DNA from 2 places in the Lysinibacillus capsici genome. Region 2 is predicted to be linked to the other one. Evidence: a T-box and tRNA genes for the amino acid it is inferred to sense, from the RefSeq annotation. Region 2 holds a T-box; the other holds one or more tRNA genes.
What was found. The T-box of region 2 lies ahead of tyrS (tyrosine--tRNA ligase). A T-box ahead of a tRNA ligase gene usually reads a tRNA of that ligase, here a tRNA-Tyr.
Positions count from the first base shown of each region.

Region 1: it has a tRNA-Tyr gene. The T-box ahead of tyrS (tyrosine--tRNA ligase) is inferred to sense a tRNA for this amino acid. The anticodon was not compared.

Region 1 is NZ_CP084108.1:4,524,460-4,534,609, reverse strand. Features, by position in the region: gene LCP48_RS22455 (hypothetical protein) at 1-105, opposite strand, end outside; rRNA gene LCP48_RS22450 (16S ribosomal RNA) at 374-1,926, shown strand; rRNA gene LCP48_RS22445 (23S ribosomal RNA) at 2,108-5,035, shown strand; rRNA gene rrf (5S ribosomal RNA) at 5,151-5,266, shown strand; gene mbcS (acyl-CoA synthetase MbcS) at 5,373-6,959, opposite strand; tRNA gene LCP48_RS22430 (tRNA-Asn) at 7,229-7,305, shown strand; tRNA gene LCP48_RS22425 (tRNA-Glu) at 7,419-7,493, shown strand; tRNA gene LCP48_RS22420 (tRNA-Val) at 7,549-7,624, shown strand; tRNA gene LCP48_RS22415 (tRNA-Tyr) at 7,643-7,726, shown strand; tRNA gene LCP48_RS22410 (tRNA-Gln) at 7,741-7,815, shown strand; tRNA gene LCP48_RS22405 (tRNA-Lys) at 7,829-7,901, shown strand; gene rocF (arginase) at 8,087-8,992, shown strand; gene sigW (RNA polymerase sigma factor SigW) at 9,126-9,689, shown strand; gene LCP48_RS22390 (anti-sigma factor family protein) at 9,703-10,150, shown strand, end outside.
Region 2 is NZ_CP084108.1:3,519,401-3,529,550, forward strand. Features, by position in the region: gene LCP48_RS17330 (sensor domain-containing diguanylate cyclase) at 1-1,531, opposite strand, end outside; gene rpsD (30S ribosomal protein S4) at 2,000-2,602, shown strand; gene LCP48_RS17340 (iron-containing alcohol dehydrogenase) at 3,493-4,698, shown strand; gene LCP48_RS17345 (cobalamin-binding protein) at 4,838-5,641, shown strand; gene tyrS (tyrosine--tRNA ligase) at 5,692-6,960, opposite strand; T-box leader at 7,044-7,252, opposite strand; gene LCP48_RS17355 (transglycosylase domain-containing protein) at 7,355-10,150, shown strand, end outside.

The DNA.
Region 1 (10,150 bases), 1.0 Mb from region 2:
TGCATTTGCAATATTAAATACAGAAATCATCGTTGAATTTATAGGCTTTAAAAAGGCAAAGAGCATTACAATTAAAAGCAGCGAAATCAACGTTTTACGGACCATAATGATAACCTCGTTTCTAAAATTTAAAATAAAAAATGAATCTCTTTAAAAAAACTTATGATTTAGTGTTGACTTTCATGAATAATCGATGTTATTATGTATAAGTCGCCAAGAGGTGACAACGAAATAAAGAAACATGAACCTTGAAAACTGAACAAGCAAAACGTAATCAATAAATTTTTAAGTAGCTAGCTTTGCTAGTGAACGAAACACAATTTTGGACATCAAACATGATGCCAGCAAAACAATTTGAGCTAATCAAATTTCTTTTATGGAGAGTTTGATCCTGGCTCAGGACGAACGCTGGCGGCGTGCCTAATACATGCAAGTCGAGCGAACAGAAAAGGAGCTTGCTCCTTTGACGTTAGCGGCGGACGGGTGAGTAACACGTGGGCAACCTACCTTATAGTTTGGGATAACTCCGGGAAACCGGGGCTAATACCGAATAATCTCTTTTGCTTCATGGCAAGAGACTGAAAGACGGCATCTCGCTGTCGCTATAGGATGGGCCCGCGGCGCATTAGCTAGTTGGTGAGGTAACGGCTCACCAAGGCGACGATGCGTAGCCGACCTGAGAGGGTGATCGGCCACACTGGGACTGAGACACGGCCCAGACTCCTACGGGAGGCAGCAGTAGGGAATCTTCCACAATGGGCGAAAGCCTGATGGAGCAACGCCGCGTGAGTGAAGAAGGTTTTCGGATCGTAAAACTCTGTTGTAAGGGAAGAACAAGTACAGTAGTAACTGGCTGTACCTTGACGGTACCTTATTAGAAAGCCACGGCTAACTACGTGCCAGCAGCCGCGGTAATACGTAGGTGGCAAGCGTTGTCCGGAATTATTGGGCGTAAAGCGCGCGCAGGCGGTCCTTTAAGTCTGATGTGAAAGCCCACGGCTCAACCGTGGAGGGTCATTGGAAACTGGGGGACTTGAGTGCAGAAGAGGAAAGTGGAATTCCAAGTGTAGCGGTGAAATGCGTAGAGATTTGGAGGAACACCAGTGGCGAAGGCGACTTTCTGGTCTGTAACTGACGCTGAGGCGCGAAAGCGTGGGGAGCAAACAGGATTAGATACCCTGGTAGTCCACGCCGTAAACGATGAGTGCTAAGTGTTAGGGGGTTTCCGCCCCTTAGTGCTGCAGCTAACGCATTAAGCACTCCGCCTGGGGAGTACGGTCGCAAGACTGAAACTCAAAGGAATTGACGGGGGCCCGCACAAGCGGTGGAGCATGTGGTTTAATTCGAAGCAACGCGAAGAACCTTACCAGGTCTTGACATCCCGTTGACCACTGTAGAGATATAGTCTCCCCTTCGGGGGCAACGGTGACAGGTGGTGCATGGTTGTCGTCAGCTCGTGTCGTGAGATGTTGGGTTAAGTCCCGCAACGAGCGCAACCCTTGATCTTAGTTGCCATCATTTAGTTGGGCACTCTAAGGTGACTGCCGGTGACAAACCGGAGGAAGGTGGGGATGACGTCAAATCATCATGCCCCTTATGACCTGGGCTACACACGTGCTACAATGGACGATACAAACGGTTGCCAACTCGCGAGAGGGAGCTAATCCGATAAAGTCGTTCTCAGTTCGGATTGTAGGCTGCAACTCGCCTACATGAAGCCGGAATCGCTAGTAATCGCGGATCAGCATGCCGCGGTGAATACGTTCCCGGGCCTTGTACACACCGCCCGTCACACCACGAGAGTTTGTAACACCCGAAGTCGGTGAGGTAACCTTTTGGAGCCAGCCGCCGAAGGTGGGATAGATGATTGGGGTGAAGTCGTAACAAGGTAGCCGTATCGGAAGGTGCGGCTGGATCACCTCCTTTCTAAGGATTATTTCGGAATACAAACCTTGGGTTTGTAAGATTACGTTTTGCGTTCAGTTTTGAAGGTTCATTCTATCTGAATGAAACACTTCAAAACTTGTTCTTTGAAAACTGGATAAAACGACATTGAAATTGTAACAAACACATTTATTTTTTAAGTTTTTTATAGGCTTAATAACTTGGTTAAGTTATTAAGGGCGCACGGCGAATGCCTTGGCACTAGGAGCCGAAGAAGGACGGCACTAACACCGATATGCTTCGGGGAGCTGTAAGTGAGCTTTGATCCGGAGATTTCCGAATGGGGGAACCCACTACGTTTAATCGCGTAGTATCTTGACGTGAATACATAGCGTCTTGAAGGCAGACCCAGGGAACTGAAACATCTAAGTACCTGGAGGAAGAGAAAGAAAAATCGATTCCCTGAGTAGCGGCGAGCGAAACGGGAAGAGCCCAAACCAAGAGGCTTGCCTCTTGGGGTTGTAGGACACTCAATACGGAGTTACAAAAGAGCGAGTTAGATGAAGCGACTTGGAAAGGTCCGCCAGAGCAGGTAAAAGCCCTGTAGTCGAAAGTTCGTTCTCTCCTGAGTGGATCCTGAGTACGGCGGAACACGTGAAATTCCGTCGGAATCCGGGAGGACCATCTCCCAAGGCTAAATACTACCTAGTGACCGATAGTGAACCAGTACCGTGAGGGAAAGGTGAAAAGCACCCCGGAAGGGGAGTGAAAGAGATCCTGAAACCGTGTGCCTACAAGTAGTTAGAGCCCGTTAATGGGTGATAGCGTGCCTTTTGTAGAATGAACCGGCGAGTTACGATTACGTGCGAGGTTAAGCTTTAGAAGGCGGAGCCGCAGCGAAAGCGAGTCTGAATAGGGCGAATTAGTACGTGGTCGTAGACCCGAAACCAGGTGATCTACCCATGTCCAGGGTGAAGGTGAGGTAACACTTACTGGAGGCCCGAACCCACGCACGTTGAAAAGTGCGGGGATGAGGTGTGGGTAGCGGAGAAATTCCAATCGAACTTGGAGATAGCTGGTTCTCTCCGAAATAGCTTTAGGGCTAGCCTCGTGATGAGAATACTGGAGGTAGAGCACTGTTTGGACTAGGGGGCCATCCCGGTTTACCGAATTCAGACAAACTCCGAATGCCAGATATTTATACACGGGAGTCAGACTGCGAGTGATAAGATCCGTAGTCAAAAGGGAAACAGCCCAGACCACCAGCTAAGGTCCCAAAGTAATCGTTAAGTGGAAAAGGATGTGGCGTTGCACAGACAACCAGGATGTTGGCTTAGAAGCAGCCATCATTTAAAGAGTGCGTAATAGCTCACTGGTCGAGTGACGCTGCGCCGAAAATGTATCGGGGCTAAACGATTCACCGAAGCTGTGGATTGACATCTACGATGTCAGTGGTAGGAGAGCGTTCTAAGTGCGTTGAAGTCAGACCGGAAGGACTGGTGGAGCGCTTAGAAGTGAGAATGCCGGTATGAGTAGCGAAAGACGGGTGAGAATCCCGTCCACCGTATGACTAAGGTTTCCTGAGGAAGGCTCGTCCGCTCAGGGTTAGTCGGGACCTAAGCCGAGGCCGATAGGCGTAGGCGATGGACAACAGGTTGATATTCCTGTACCACCTCCTCACCGTTTGAGAAATGGGGGGACGCAGTAGGATAGGGTAAGCGCGCCGTTGGTTGTGCGCGTCCAAGCAGTAAGGCGTGTGTGTAGGCAAATCCGCACACTGTAACGTTGAGCTGTGATGGCGAGTCCGTATGGACGAAGTTCCTGATTTCACACTGCCAAGAAAAGCCTCTATCGAGGTGAGAGGTGCCCGTACCGCAAACCGACACAGGTAGTCGAGGAGAGAATCCTAAGGTGTGCGAGAGAACTCTCGTTAAGGAACTCGGCAAAATGACCCCGTAACTTCGGGAGAAGGGGTGCTCTTGAGCGTGCAAGCGCATGAGAGCCGCAGTGAATAGGCCCAGGCGACTGTTTAGCAAAAACACAGGTCTCTGCAAAACCGTAAGGTGACGTATAGGGGCTGACGCCTGCCCGGTGCTGGAAGGTTAAGAGGAGTGGTTAGCGCAAGCGAAGCTGCGAATTGAAGCCCCAGTAAACGGCGGCCGTAACTATAACGGTCCTAAGGTAGCGAAATTCCTTGTCGGGTAAGTTCCGACCCGCACGAAAGGCGTAACGATCTGGGCACTGTCTCAACGAGAGACTCGGTGAAATTATAGTACCTGTGAAGATGCAGGTTACCCGCGACAGGACGGAAAGACCCCGTGGAGCTTTACTGTAGCCTGATATTGAATTTTGGTACAACTTGTACAGGATAGGTAGGAGCCAGAGATCTCGGAGCGCCAGCTTCGAAGGAGGCGTCGGTGGGATACTACCCTGGTTGTATTGAAATTCTAACCCATGCCCCTTAGCGGGGCAGGAGACAGTGTCAGGCGGACAGTTTGACTGGGGCGGTCGCCTCCTAAAAGGTAACGGAGGCGCCCAAAGGTTCCCTCAGAATGGTTGGAAATCATTCGTAGAGTGTAAAGGCACAAGGGAGCTTGACTGCGAGACCTACAAGTCGAGCAGGGTCGAAAGACGGGCTTAGTGATCCGGTGGTTCCGCATGGAAGGGCCATCGCTCAACGGATAAAAGCTACCCCGGGGATAACAGGCTTATCTCCCCCAAGAGTCCACATCGACGGGGAGGTTTGGCACCTCGATGTCGGCTCATCGCATCCTGGGGCTGTAGTCGGTCCCAAGGGTTGGGCTGTTCGCCCATTAAAGCGGTACGCGAGCTGGGTTCAGAACGTCGTGAGACAGTTCGGTCCCTATCCGTCGTGGGCGTAGGAAATTTGAGAGGAGCTGTCCTTAGTACGAGAGGACCGGGATGGACACACCGCTGGTGTACCAGTTGTCTTGCCAAAGGCATCGCTGGGTAGCTATGTGTGGACGGGATAAGTGCTGAAAGCATCTAAGCATGAAGCCCCCCTCAAGATGAGATTTCCCATTACGCAAGTAAGTAAGATCCCTCAAAGACGATGAGGTAGATAGGTTCGAGGTGGAAGTGTGGTGACACATGGAGCTGACGAATACTAATCGATCGAGGACTTAACCAAAAAGTTTGAAACATTCAATGCACCGTTTATCCAGTTTTGAAAGAACAAATCTTTCAATAAAAAAAGAGAGCTTCAAGACGCCGTAATACGCCGTGTATTGGAGGTCGAATAAAAGTCTAGTGATGATGGCAAAGAGGTCACACCCGTTCCCATACCGAACACGGAAGTTAAGCTCTTTAGCGCCGATGGTAGTTGGGGGCTTCCCCCTGTGAGAGTAGGACGTCGCTAGGCGCAAAAAGTCGCTACTGATACACTCAGTAGTGGCTTTTTTTATTTGAGCCGACTATTTTTTAAAAGAAGGTATCCACAATGGATGCCTTCTTTTTAGATACTTAACTTAGTGTGTATGAACTGTAGTAGCTCGTAGTTCGATACGGCGAATTTTCCCTGATGTCGTTTTTGGTAACTCATCAATAAAGACGATACTACGAGGGTATTTATAAGGGGCTGTTAACGCTTTAACATGCTCCTGTAGTTCCTTTGTTAACTCATCTTCATTACATTCTTTGAAGCCTTCTCGTAAGATAACAAATGCCTTTACAATATGCCCCCTAATTTCATCTGGCGCAGCTACAACTGCACATTCTTGTACAGCTTCGTGTTTGTTTAATGCATCTTCAACTTCAAATGGTCCGATCGTATAACCAGATGAAATAATAATGTCATCCCCACGACCTTCAAACCAGAAGTAACCGTCTTCATCACATTTTGCTTGATCACCTGTAATATACCAGTCCCCACGAAATGCAGCTTGTGTGCGCTCTGGTTCTTTATAATATTCTTTAAATAAAGCTGGTGAAGATTTGTGAACAGCAATATCACCAACTTCGCCAACTGGTGCTTCCTTCCCTTCATTGTCGATAATACGTACAATATTACCTGGAGTTGGAACACCCATAGAACCAGGACGTAATTCTGTGTTTTCGAGTGTACCAATTAATAATGTGTTTTCGGTTTGTCCATAGCCGTCACGTACTTTTAGTCCAAAATGATTCATAAATGTTTCGATAACTGGACGATTTAAAGGTTCACCAGCAGAAACGGCACTTCGTAGAGATGATAGATTGTAGTCTTGTAAATTATCGATTTTCGCCATAATCCGGTATTCGGTCGGTGTACAACATAGAACATTAACTTTTTCATCCTGCATTAATTGAAGATAGGTTTTTGCATCAAATCCACCATGATAGACAAATGCAGTAGCGCCGAGCATGATTGTGGATAAAAAAGGACTCCATATCCACTTTTGCCAACCAGGAGCAGCTGTTGCCCACACGAGGTCCCCTTGACGTACACAAAGCCATTTTGAAGCTGCAGTTCTAATATGTGCATATCCCCAGCCATGTGAATGAACAACGCCTTTAGGTTTACCAGTTGTACCAGATGTATAAGAAAGGAATGCCATGTCATCACGTGTAGTAGCTACAGCTGTAAATGTAGCTGGCTGCTTGCTTGCTAATTCATCTAAAGAAGTCCAATCTTCTTTCGCAGCACCGATCACTAGTTTATTTTTCAATGCGTCTACAGAAGAAGCAATTTGATCAACTTCACTAGTAAAAGCCTCATAAGCAATAACTGCACTAGCAGAAGAATGTTCCATCCGATATTCTAAATCGCTTGCACGTAGCATCTCTGAACATGAAATGGGTACGATACCAGCCTTTAAGCAGCCTAGAAAAACGAAATAGGCTTCTGGAAGTCGAGGAATAATAACTAATACACGATCACCTTTTTGAAGCCCCTTCTCCGTAAAAGCGTTTGCGTATTGATTCATTTTTTGGTTAAGCTCCACATAAGAAACTGTACGTCTCTCTTGTTGTGTATTTAACCAACGTATTGCTTGGCGATCACTATCTTGCGAAAATTTTTCTAATTCCTCTGTGATGTTATAAAATTCAGGTGCAATTAAATCATTTGATACCATCTTGAACATCCTCCCCCAGAAAATTTGATAGAAAATTCATAAAACTATTTTTATTTTAACAATTACAATAATATACAGCAAGAATATTTAGTACGTTAAATAGAAATATTAGAATTAATAGAGAACTATTATGCTTTCAAACGAATATAAGAGCATACTTCGACAAAAAATATAAAAATTTTCACAAAATGTGTTGCATTATTTATAATGCTTGCTATAATAATAAATGTACTTAAGAGGTTGTCTAAAACCAAAGTGAATAGCATTGTTCCGAAGTAGCTCAGTTGGTAGTAGCACCTGACTGTTAATCAGGTTGTCGCAGGTTCGAGTCCTGCCTTCGGAGCCATTTTTTTGTCCTTTTTTCAAATGCTATAATACATAAAAAAATTTGTGGAAAAGCATTGCAATTATTAATGAAAAATGTTATTATAATTCTTGTCTTGTTTGAGACATAATATTGGCCCCTTGGTCAAGTGGTTAAGACACCGCCCTTTCACGGCGGTAACACGGGTTCGAATCCCGTAGGGGTCACCATTTAAAACATAGGCTTTATAAAGAATATAAACTGTGATATAACACCTGTTTCTATGGAGGATTAGCTCAGCTGGGAGAGCATCTGCCTTACAAGCAGAGGGTCGGCGGTTCGAGCCCGTCATCCTCCACCATTCTTATTGTGTTATTTCGGAGGGGTAGCGAAGTGGCTAAACGCGGCGGACTGTAAATCCGCTCCTTAGGGTTCGGCGGTTCGAATCCGTCCCCCTCCACCAGTTTTATAAATGATTGGGGTATAGCCAAGCGGTAAGGCAACGGATTTTGATTCCGTCATGCCTAGGTTCGAATCCTAGTACCCCAGCCATTTTTTCTTTTATGAGCCATTAGCTCAGTTGGTAGAGCATCTGACTTTTAATCAGAGGGTCGAAGGTTCGAGTCCTTCATGGCTCACTTTTTTAGAATGAAAATTATTCAAAAGTGTTATATTAACTACAGATAACTAATCTCTTGCTGAAAACAGTAGGAGATTTTTTTATGTTATTTATAAATGAATAAATATACAACTTTTTGTCGAGTTGAGCCAAGTGGTATGTAGGCTTTACAATAATCTTATAACTTTTAGGGGGTATAAAAACATGAATAAACTTAATATTTCTATTATTGGAGTACCAACAGATTACGGACAAACACGCCGTGGGGTAGATATGGGACCAAGTGCTATTCGATATGCAGGTATTGTTGAACGTTTAGAGGCTATCGGACACGATGTACAGGATCAAGGGGATATTCGTGTTAGTCAAAAGCTTGCTGACGGAGCTGTGGATGAAAAATTACTAAATTTAGAGGAAGTTGTAGATGTTAGTACTGCATTAGCAAATAGTGTGCATGAAGTAGTGGAACAAAAGAAATTCCCACTCGTATTTGGTGGAGACCATAGCATTGCTATTGGAACATTAGCTGGATTAGGTGAGCATTACAAAAATCTCGGTGTTATCTGGTATGACGCTCATGCAGATTTAAATACACCTGAAACAACACCTTCAGGCAATATACATGGGATGCCGTTAGCTGTTAGTATTGGGCTAGGACATGAACGTTTAGTGCAAATTCGCAACTATGCTCCAAAAATTAAGCCAGAAAACGTGATTATTATTGGAGCTCGTTCAGTAGATCCGGGAGAACGTGAATTGATTCGTCAACAAGGAATTAAAGTATATACAATGCATGAAATTGACCGACTTGGCATGACGCGTGTGATGGAAGATGCACTTGCTTATTTAAAGGAACGAAATGTAGATGGTTTACATTTATCACTTGATTTAGACGGACTAGATCCACTTTATACGCCAGGTGTGGGTACTCCAGTTCCAGGCGGAATTACGTACCGAGAAAGCCATTTAGCGATGGAAATGTTACAAGAATCAGGCATGGTAACTTCAGCAGAGTTTGTAGAGGTAAATCCTATATTAGATGAAAAGAATACAACAGCAAATGTGGCTGTTGCATTAATGGGTTCGTTATTTGGTGAAACACTAGTTTAAAGAAAATTTGACAAAAAATTGCCTGTTGCCACATTGCATAAAAATCTTTTGCTATAATTGAATTAAAACGAAACTTTTCTTATCGGTGCTTCGTATAGTATAAGACAGTTGTAAAGGTGGAGAAGTCAACACAATGGATGCGTTAGTAAATAAGAGAATAAAACAAGTGCTTAAAGGCGATCAAAACGCATTTGCCGATATTGTGAGTCTCTATCAGCACAAACTGTACCAAGTATGCTATCGAATGTTAGGCAACAAACAAGAGTCTGAAGACATTGCTCAAGAGGCTTTTGTGCGAGCTTATATGAACTTGCATACATTTGATCAGAAAAGAAAGTTTTCAACGTGGCTTTATCGCATAGCGACAAACCTCTGCATTGACCGTATTCGAAAAAAGAAACCGGATTATTATTTAGATGCAGAAGTAGCTGGTACAGAAGGGCTTGATATGTATTCGCAAATCGCAGCAGACGACCAGCTACCAGAGGAGCAGTTAGAACAAATGGAGCTGCAAGATCGCATTCAATATGAAATTGGACGATTGCCGGATAAATACCGTTCGGTTATAGTATTGAAATATATAGAAGAGTTATCGTTACAAGAGATTAGCGAGATTTTAGATATGCCGCTTGGAACGGTGAAAACGAGAATTCACCGCGGACGTGAGGCATTACGTAAGCAATTAAACAATCTGTAGGAGGGGGAGCGTCATGAATACTTGTCCAGAGCATATTATAGACTATATGCATGATTATTTAGACGGTGACATTAGTCGTGAGCATGAGCAAGAGTTGAAACAACACTTGCATACATGTAATGATTGTAAACAGTTGATGCAAGAATTGAGTGAAACAATCGCCTTTGTGAAGAGTGCTTCCCATATTACAGCGCCTCCGGGTTTTGAAGCAGCAGTTATGGCTCGTTTACCAAAACCAAAAAGTCGAGTAGGTATACAAAAATGGATTCGCCGGCATCCTTTCTTTGTGGCAGCAGCAGTATTTTGCCTATTCATGAGTGCTACATTATTGGGTAGCTTCATGGATGACCAGCATTTCTCAGTAACCAAGCAACCTAATTTAGTTGTGGATGGTCAAACAGTGATTGTCCCTGAAGGAGAAGTGGTAAAAGGCGATATTGTTGTAAAAAATGGCGATTTGA
Region 2 (10,150 bases):
TATCATTAATGCGTTTAAAATTATCAATATCAATTAACAAAAACATACCCGATTGATCATATTCAAGTGATTTTTCTACAAACTGATCGAGGTAACTGCGAGCATACAATTTGGTTAAATGATCCAAATCGACCATTTCCTGAAGCTGTGTTCGTAAAATCGAGTTTGCAATGGCTAATGATGAATGGTGAATTAAAGATTGCATTAATTTGAAACTATCGAATGAAAAGAAATATGGCTCTTTATGTAAGACAATACTAAAACCATTAATCTTTTCCTCCATAAGTATAGGAATCGCCATAATAGAGCGATACTCAATTTGATTAGGCGTTAGACGGCTGAAATCGGCAACAAATAGTGGATCATTCGTTTGAGCAAAGTGCTGTTCAACATGTTTTATATAACTTTGACCGTTTTCTGAATGGAACAGGGTGGTACTTGCACCTGTTATTTCAAATGTATCGTGTTTTTTAAATGCGAAACATACTTCCATTGGCTGAAAGGATTTCAGTAACTGCTTTTGTAGGAAAAGTAACATTTCATGAATGTCAATTCGCATATTTAAACGATGCGAAGTTTCATTAATGAGTTGTAAGTCACTTACGAGGCGATGCGATTGATGATATAACTTTGCATTTTCAAGAGCATTTCCTGAAGCTTGTGCCAACATCCGTACAAAATCTTTTTCGGTTGTTGAAAAAAGATAAGTGGTGGGAGCACTTACTTGCAAGATGCCATAAATTGCTTGCCTGCCCTTAATCGGTGCATTTAACAACCGACAATTTAAATCGCTCGCTAACTCTGTCGTTAACTCTCCTGATACAAAGGCTTCAATTGTAGCAGGTCTTTCTGATAAATAATCAAAAAGCTTAATATCGATGGTCGTGTGTCGATCTTGATCATTCGATAAAATAAGCTCCACATTAAACTCAGGAAAATTATCCCGTATATTTTTTAATACGTTTTCTAAAATTAAATCAATATCCATTGTTGAATGAAATAAGTCAGTCATGTTATATAGTTTTCTATATTGGTCTTCATTTATTTTGACATCTAAATTGTCTCTAATCATTTGAAGAACCTTTGAAAGTATTTCTATACACTCTTCACCATACTCCGAGGTCATAAAGTCTGTCCAAGACTCTGTTGCCTCCACAAGTAATATACCAATGGGATTTTTGCCCTCTGCTTGGAAAAGCACCATATCTGTCATCATTGAATAGGCCTGTCTTGCTTTCAATATATAAGGAATTTTCACTACTTTTTGTTGATAAAAACTAGCTTCGATCATCAGCCATGACACAGCATTTAGCTTTGTTTCAATTGTTAATGAAGCCATCTCTTCGATTGGGATTAAGGAATTACCTTCAAAACTAAGAAAAGCAGCATTATCAATTTTCAAGCGCTTCTTTAGAAACTGTTTCAATGAACAAAAATACCCATTAAAACTAGTTTGTTCTTCATAAGAACTCACCCAAAAGCTCAAAACATCAGATTTTATATATTTTAGCGTTTGTAAATGGTCTGTCATGAAATCACCTTTTCTATATAACGTCCAAATCAATTACTATTAACTTATAATATATTATACATAATTTGTGTCATTTTGACTATGTAATTATCCCTTACTTTTACAATTTACATAACACAGCGTATCATTAACTATTCCCATATTATTCAAAATAGGTAATGAGGAGTTTCCTACTATGTTCTTTTATATTTTTTTACTAGCTAACAATTGACGTCCTTGTCCTAAGCAGTTACAATGGAAGTTGTGTAAAATAAACGCAGCAGTGGTATAAGCTTATGATTGTATTTTATTCCTCTATTTTCTGATGTACAACTACTTAGATGATCAGTAATGAAAATTAGATGGTGTATTGTGTAACCTAACGGCTGCATAGGCGAAAGTACATGAAAATAAAATGCGTGTAAGAACGGGTACTACTGGTTTTTGTTTTACAACAAAAAAACCAAATTTAAAGGAGGAGACAACAATATGTCTCGTTATACAGGTCCATCTTGGAAATTATCACGTCGTCTTGGTATCTCACTAAGCGGTACAGGTAAAGAAATCGAAAAACGTCCTTACGCACCAGGACAACACGGTCCAAACCAACGTAAAAAATTATCAGAATACGGTTTACAACTTCAAGAAAAACAAAAACTTCGTCATATGTATGGTATGAACGAACGTCAATTCCGTACTCTATTTAACCGCGCTGGTAAAATGAAAGGTGTTCACGGTGAAAACTTCATGATCCTTCTTGAAACTCGCCTTGACAACTTAGTTTACCGTTTAGGTTTAGCTCGTACTCGTCGTGGAGCTCGTCAATTAGTTAACCACGGTCACATCTTAGTAGATGGCAAACGCGTTGATATCCCATCATACAGCGTAAAACCAGGTCAAACGATTTCTCTTCGTGAAAAATCTCAAAACCTTGCTGTAGTAGTAGAAGCAATCGAAGTAAACAACTTCGTACCTGACTACTTAACATTTGATGCTGACAAAAAAGAAGGTACATTCACTCGCCTTCCAGAACGTTCTGAATTATCAGCTGAAATCAACGAAGCATTCATCGTAGAGTACTACTCTCGTTAATCAAATGATGCTAATAAAAGCCCTGAAATCCCTTGTATACCAAGGCTTCAGGGCTTTTTTTCAACGTTTAATCGTCATGATCCTACTTCCTATGAACAATCAATTAGAACCTACGTTTTTTCCGCTTTTAATCATTAGCGCAAAAACTAATCCAGTACCAAGTATTGTAGCAAGTAGGAGGAAGGCTACAGTAAAGCTACCAAATTGTTTGAAATAAACAGATGTAAACGGTGCAACACTTGTTCCAGCAAATAAATATTACTGTGTACATAGAGATTGCAATCCCTCCCATATTCCAACCTAACTGTTTAACAAGCGCCACTATTAAAGGGACAGCAAGTGCAATCCTACCAACAAATAAAATACTAATGATTGTTAAACCAGCCTAACTATAAATTTAAGCGAAAGCAAGAATTTATAGTTCCACTAATTTCTTCAAAATGATGCACTACTTTTTTAGCGCAGACGCATTGCCCAGATTATTATAACCAACAATAATTTTTTCTCTTATATTGTGACATTTTTATGTACTTTAAAATAGCAATTACATAGTTTCAATATAACATAATCACTACCTTTATATTAAAAACAAAATATCAGTTATTTACTATTCATTAGATCATCTAAATAGAACTGTTTTCCAAAAAATATAATTTACTTTCATAGTAAAATATTTTTAAAACCTTATTAAATTCAATATTCTACTACAAAACAACATTCCGGCCCTTCTTTCATCCCCTTAACTTTTTTGTAAAATAATAACACGAAAAAAAATAACAATTTTAATAAAAATACGAGTTGAACTTTTACAAAAAATAGAATACGATGAATTGCGAAAGGTGGTTCACCATCATTCAAGCAATAATAATTTTTTAAAAGGGGTTGGAAATATGTCAGACGTTCTAAAGCAATTTGTTATGCCGAAAACAAACTTATTTGGACCTGGAGCAATTCAAGAAGTTGGTAAACGCTTAAATGATTTAGAAGTGAAAAAGACATTAATCGTAACAGATGAGGGCCTACACAAATTAGGTCTCTCAGAACAAATTGCAAACATCATTACAGCTGCTGGAATTGATGTAGCAATTTTCCCTAAAGCAGAACCAAATCCAACAGATCAAAACATTGAAGATGGTATTTCCGTGTATCATGCGGAAAACTGCGATTCTATTGTTTCTCTTGGAGGAGGCAGCGCACACGATGCAGCAAAAGGTATCGGACTTATTGCTTCGAATGGTGGACGCATTCATGATTATGAAGGCGTTGACAAATCACAAAATCCACTTGTGCCATTAATTGCAATTAATACAACTGCTGGTACTGCCAGTGAAATGACTCGTTTCACTATTATCACGGATACAGCACGCAAAGTAAAAATGGCCATTGTTGATAAGCATGTGACACCGTTACTTTCTATAAACGATCCTGAATTAATGATTGGTTTACCTCCTGCTCTTACGGCAGCTACTGGGGTTGATGCACTAACACATGCTATTGAATCATTCGTTTCTACGAATGCTACACCAATCACGGACGCATGTGCTGAAAAGGTCCTTCAACTAATCCCTGAATATTTACCTCGTGCCTATGCAAATGGAGCTGATATAGAAGCTCGTGAACAAATGGTATATGCACAATTTTTAGCGGGAATGGCCTTTAATAATGCATCACTTGGCTATGTTCATGCAATTGCTCATCAATTGGGTGGTTTCTATAACCTACCGCATGGCGTGTGCAACGCAATTTTATTACCACACGTTTGTCGATTTAATGTCACAGCACGTACAGAGCGCTTTGCTCGTATCGCTGAGTTATTAGGAGAAAATGTAGAAGGTTTAAGTAAGCGCGACGCCGCTGAAAAGGCTATTACAGCTATTGAGAAGTTATCACAAGATTTAAATATTCCTAGCGGCTTCCGTGAATTAGGTGCAAAAGATGAGGATATTGAGATCTTAGCAAAAAATGCATTGTTAGATGTGTGTGCTGAGACGAATCCTCGTAAAGCAACACTAGAGGATATCAAACAAATCATCACAAATGCAATGGGTCCTATTGTGAAAAAAGAAGAGTCACTCGAGGCAGTTGCCCTCTCTTAATCGATGGTTTCCTATAAACCTATACAAAGGGTGGAGAAAACAAATGTTTTCTCCCCTTTTTTATGGGCTCGATACACACACGTTGTCTATCATGGGAACTCTCGCTATACTTTTCTTAAAAAGAATAGGAGAAAACAATATGCGTTTAATTTCAATTTGTCCTAGCAATACAGAATTAGTCGCCTATTTAGGGCTGACAGACCAGCTCGTTGGAGTTGATGATTATTCCGATTGGCCATCATCGGTTAAAGATCTACCACAGCTTGGGCCTGATTTATCAATTAACATGGAGGCATTAGAGGCACTACAGCCTGATCTTGTTCTGGCTTCCTTGAGTGTACCTGGTATGGAAAAAAACATTGAGGCACTAAAAGAAAGAAATATTCCTCATATTATTTTTAATGCAAACTCATTAGAAGAAATTGCGCAAGATCTTCTGACACTAGGGAAAGCTTGTCAAGTAGAGGAACAAGCAAAGACAATTGCTGAAGAGTACATGCATTCCATCGGAAAAATGTATTCCATTGCACAAACAATTCCGAAGAAACCTACCCTCTATTGGGAATGGTGGCCAAACCCTATTTTCACTCCTGGGAAAATAAATTGGCTAACAGAAATTAGCGCTCTTGCTGGTGGCACTAATCTATTTCAAGATGTTGAGCTTGCTAGTGTTCAAACAGATTGGACAGATGTTGTTAAACGCCAGCCTGACTATATCATGATGGCTTGGGTTGGCGTAGCCTTTGAGCGTATCCAACCTGCTAATTTATTAAAACGTCCATATGCCAAAGAGCTACATGCCGTTCAATCGGAACAGCTTCATGTAATGGAAGAATGGCTGTATTGTCGTCCTTCTCCACGACTTATTGAAGGTGCTATAAAGCTTGGAAAAATACTGCATCCTAAAGAATATGAACAAATAAAACTTCCGAGTTTCTTATGATTAAAAAACCACATCCAACTTTTTTGGGGATGTGGTTTTGCAAATAGAAATTAGATAAATTTCACCATATGATATTTTTTCTTACCTCTACGGACAATACTAAATGCATCCTCTAAACGATCCTTCGCATCGACTACATATTCTAAATCCGTTACCTTTTCACCGTTTACACTAATTGCACCATTTGATACATCTTCACGTGCTTGACGTTTGGAAGAGGAAATGCCTGCCTCCACAAGTAGGTCCACAATGTTTTTATCATCTTTAGCCATTTCAATAGAAGGAACATCTTTAAAAGCATCCTTCATTTCTTCAGCTGAAAGTGCTTTTAGATCTCCTGAGAACAAAGCAGCTGTAATACGGATGGCTTGCTCTAATGCCTCTTGACCATGTATTAAACGAGTCATTTCTTCAGCTAGTGCCTTTTGTGCCTTACGTAAATGTGGCTCCTCCTCTACAGATACGGCTAAAGCTTCAATTTCTTCACGAGATAGGAACGTGAAGATTTTTAAGTATTTTATGACATCTGCATCAGCTGCATTGATCCAGAATTGGTAGAACTCATATGGAGATGTTTTCTTACTATCGAGCCAAACAGCACCACCTGCTGTTTTACCAAACTTTGTGCCATCTGCCTTTGTTACTAATGGAATCGTAATTCCAAAGGCTTTCGTTTCTTCTTCGTGTGTTTTACGAATAACCTCTAACCCTGTTGTAATATTACCCCATTGGTCAGAGCCACCTACTTGAATACGGCAATTGTAGTGATTGTATAAATGATTGTAATCAATACCTTGAATTAACGTATAGGCAAACTCTGTAAATGAGATTCCTGTATCAAGACGAGAAGCAATCGTATCTTTTGCTAACATGTAGTTTACGTTAATTAATTTCCCATAATCACGTAAAAATTCAATTGTGTTTATATTACCAATCCAGTCACGATTGTTCACAAGCTGCGCACCATTGCCATCTTCTGCAAATTCGAAAATACGTTCTAATTGACTACGGATTCCTTGAACGTTTTTATCGATTTGCTCTACTGTCTGTAATTGACGCTCTTCTGAACGGCCAGACGGGTCACCGATCATCCCTGTTGCACCACCAACAAGTAAAATTGGACGGTGGCCTGCTTTTTGGAATCGACGAAGTGTTAACAATGGAACAATATGTCCAATATGCATGGAGTCAGCTGTTGGATCTACCCCACAGTATAAAGATACGGATTGTTCATTTAATAATTTTGCCATGCCTTCCGCATCTGTTTGTTGGTATAGCAAACCACGCCATTCTAAATCTTGTAATAATTCGTTTGTCATGTTCATTCCTCCTAAAATGGTTAAATTCGTTACGTGCATGGACATGTTTAAATAAAAAAAGTCCCTACACGCAAACAATTGCATGCAGGGACGTTAAGTTGCAAACTAACGCGGTACCACCCAGCTTGAAGATGTCATCCACCTTCCACTTCATTCAGCCGCCTTTATCGCAGGCGCGCACGTCTAAGCTCCAAGTACGTAATTCGTCTCTACATTATGACCAGTTTTCACCAACCACTGGCTCTCTAAACAGGGAATATAGACACTACTGCAAACTCTTCATCACCAGAAAACTATAAACATAATTTTATACGATTCTTTTTCAAAGTCAATAACTATGTTCGTGCTAAAACAATATGTGCTATAATAGACAAGATTTTAGGAGGTCGATACATTGAAAGATTGGATTGAAAAAATCAATGCAAAGATCGATGAATTACTTGAACAAAAATGGATGAAGAAATTACGTATTTCAGGTAGTGTTACCTGGAACTTATTTTTACTATTTTTAGTCTTTGCATTGGTTGGCACTGTATTTGTCGGTTCAGTTGGAGCTGGTTATTTTGCTTCACTTGTCAAAGAAGAACCATTACGCTCAAAACAAGAGTTAAGGGATCAAATTTTTAGCTATGAAGAAACCAGTGAGATTTATTTTGCCAACGATATTTATATTGGAAAATTAAGGACAGATTTAGATCGACGTGAAACTTCGCTTAGCAATGTTGCACCAGAGGTCGTGAATGCTGTTCTGGCAACAGAAGATGAATATTTCCGAGAGCATAACGGAATTGTTCCTAAAGCGGTTGTTCGTGGGTTATTACAAGATGTTACAAATTCTGCAACGCAGACAGGTGGTTCTACACTTACCCAGCAGCTTATTAAAAACCAAGTACTAACTAATGAAGTATCATACGAGCGTAAAGCTAAGGAAATTTTACTGGCGATGCGTTTAGAACATTTTATGACGAAGGAAGAAATATTAGAGGCTTATTTAAATATCATTCCCTATGGTCGTAACTCTTCAGGACGAAATATTGCAGGTGTTGAAACAGCTGCGGAAGGAATTTTTGGCGTAAAAGCAAAAGAATTGTCTCTTCCTCAAGCTGCGTACATAGCTGGGATTCCACAGGCACCATTTGCTTATACACCATTTACAAATACAGGTGAACTGAAAAGTGAAGAAGCTTTGAAACCAGGTATTGATCGTATGAAAACAGTACTTTATCGTATGAAAGAAGCTGGTTATATTGATGATGCACAGTATAATGAAGCGTTAAACTATGATATTGCTGCAGATTTCCGTGGACCAGAAATGCGCGCGGAGGATCGTTATCCTTGGTTGACTTATGAGCTTGAAGCTCGTGCAAAAGATATTATTGCTGAAAAACTAGCAAAAGATGATGGGATTGACCCAGAGCGCTTAAAGTCAGAAAAGAAATTAAAGGATAAATATACGATTTTAGCAGATCGTGATGTTCGTTCAAAAGGCTATCGTATTTATTCAACCATTAATAAGGATATGTATGATGCGATGCAAAAAGCAGCAAAAGACTTCCAGTATTATGGTCATACGTATACTGGTAAAGGGAAAGACCCTGTTACTGGTGAAGAAATTGATATTGAGATGCCAGTACAAGTAGGTAGTATTTTAATAGAAAATACGACAGGTCGCATTTTAAGCTTTGTTGGTGGTCGAGACTTTAAAACCACTCAAGTAAACCATGCAACACAAGCTTATCGTTCTAACGGTTCTACAATGAAACCATTACTTGTTTATGGACCTGCCATTGAGTATGGCGTAATCGGTGCCGGTAGCCCATTAGTTGACGTGAAATTCTCAGTCGGTTCTTGGAGTCCAAGTAACTATATTACGAGTGATGAGCGAGGTCTTATCCCAGCACGTGAAGCTTTAGCAGATTCTCAAAACATTTCAGCACTACGTTTATATAATGATATTATTAGTAGACGCCCTGCAGATTTGTTAGTAAAAATGGGATTCTCAAAATTACATCCTGATGATTTTACTAACCTAGCAACTGGGATCGGCGCTTTAAGAGAAGGAACTACTGTTGAAGAAAATACAAATGCCTTTGCTACCTTTGCAAATGGTGGCCAATTCATTGACGCTTATATGATTGATCGAATTGAAGACCAAGAAGGAAATATTGTTTACCAACATGAAATAGAACCTGTTCAAGTATTTAGCCCAGAAACATCTTATATCGTGACAGATATGTTACGTGATGTTCTCACTAAAGGAACAGGGACAATGGCACGAAATACATTAAAGTTCTCTTCTGATTTCGCTGCAAAAACAGGGACTTCTCAAGAATATAAAGATGTTTGGTTAGTTGGTTATAACCCTAATGTATCTCTTGGTGTTTGGATGGGTTACGATCAACCTCGTACACTTTATGCATTTAACAACACCTATTTACAGCCAAGCGTTCGGGTGAATAAGCTATGGGGTACTTTAATGAATGCCGTTTACGATGCGGACCCTCAGCTAATTGACCCACCAACAAGTTTTAAGGCGCCTAAAAATGTTGTGACTGCGTCATTCTGTGGCATTTCCGGCATGGCCCCTTCTGCAGCTTGTGCTAGCGCAGGTCTTGTACGCTCAGATTTATTTAATGCGAAAGTATTTTTACCCTCACAACCTGATGATAGCTTAGCCTCTTCAAGTGTTGTGACGATTAAAGGAAAAACTTATAATGCGTTGCCAAATACACCAGCCGAGTTTGTAAAAGCAGGTGGCGCAGGCATTAATCAAGACTTTATTAAACGAATGTTAGGTAGACTTGGCGGGAACCCTGCTAGTCTGTTACCAAAGAATTCTACATTGTCGAATTCATCTGTATCAGCTGTTGATTTCCCAGCAGATGGTAGCCCTCCAGCAGCTGTCTCAGCTTCAGTAAATGGCTCTACATTATCATGGTCAGAGTCATCGAATGATGTTGTTGGTTATCGTATCTACAACGTTACGAATGGCGGTAATACACTTGTAACGTCCGTACTAGAGTCAACACAAAGCATTACGGTTGCTAGTGGACAAGCTTATCTAGTGGTCGCTGTAGATATTACAGGTTTAACATCACCACACTCCAATGTTGTGTCTACTGGCGGTAGTGAAAACGAACCTGACCCAGAGGAAAACGACCAAGAACCAATACCACCTACAACGCCACCT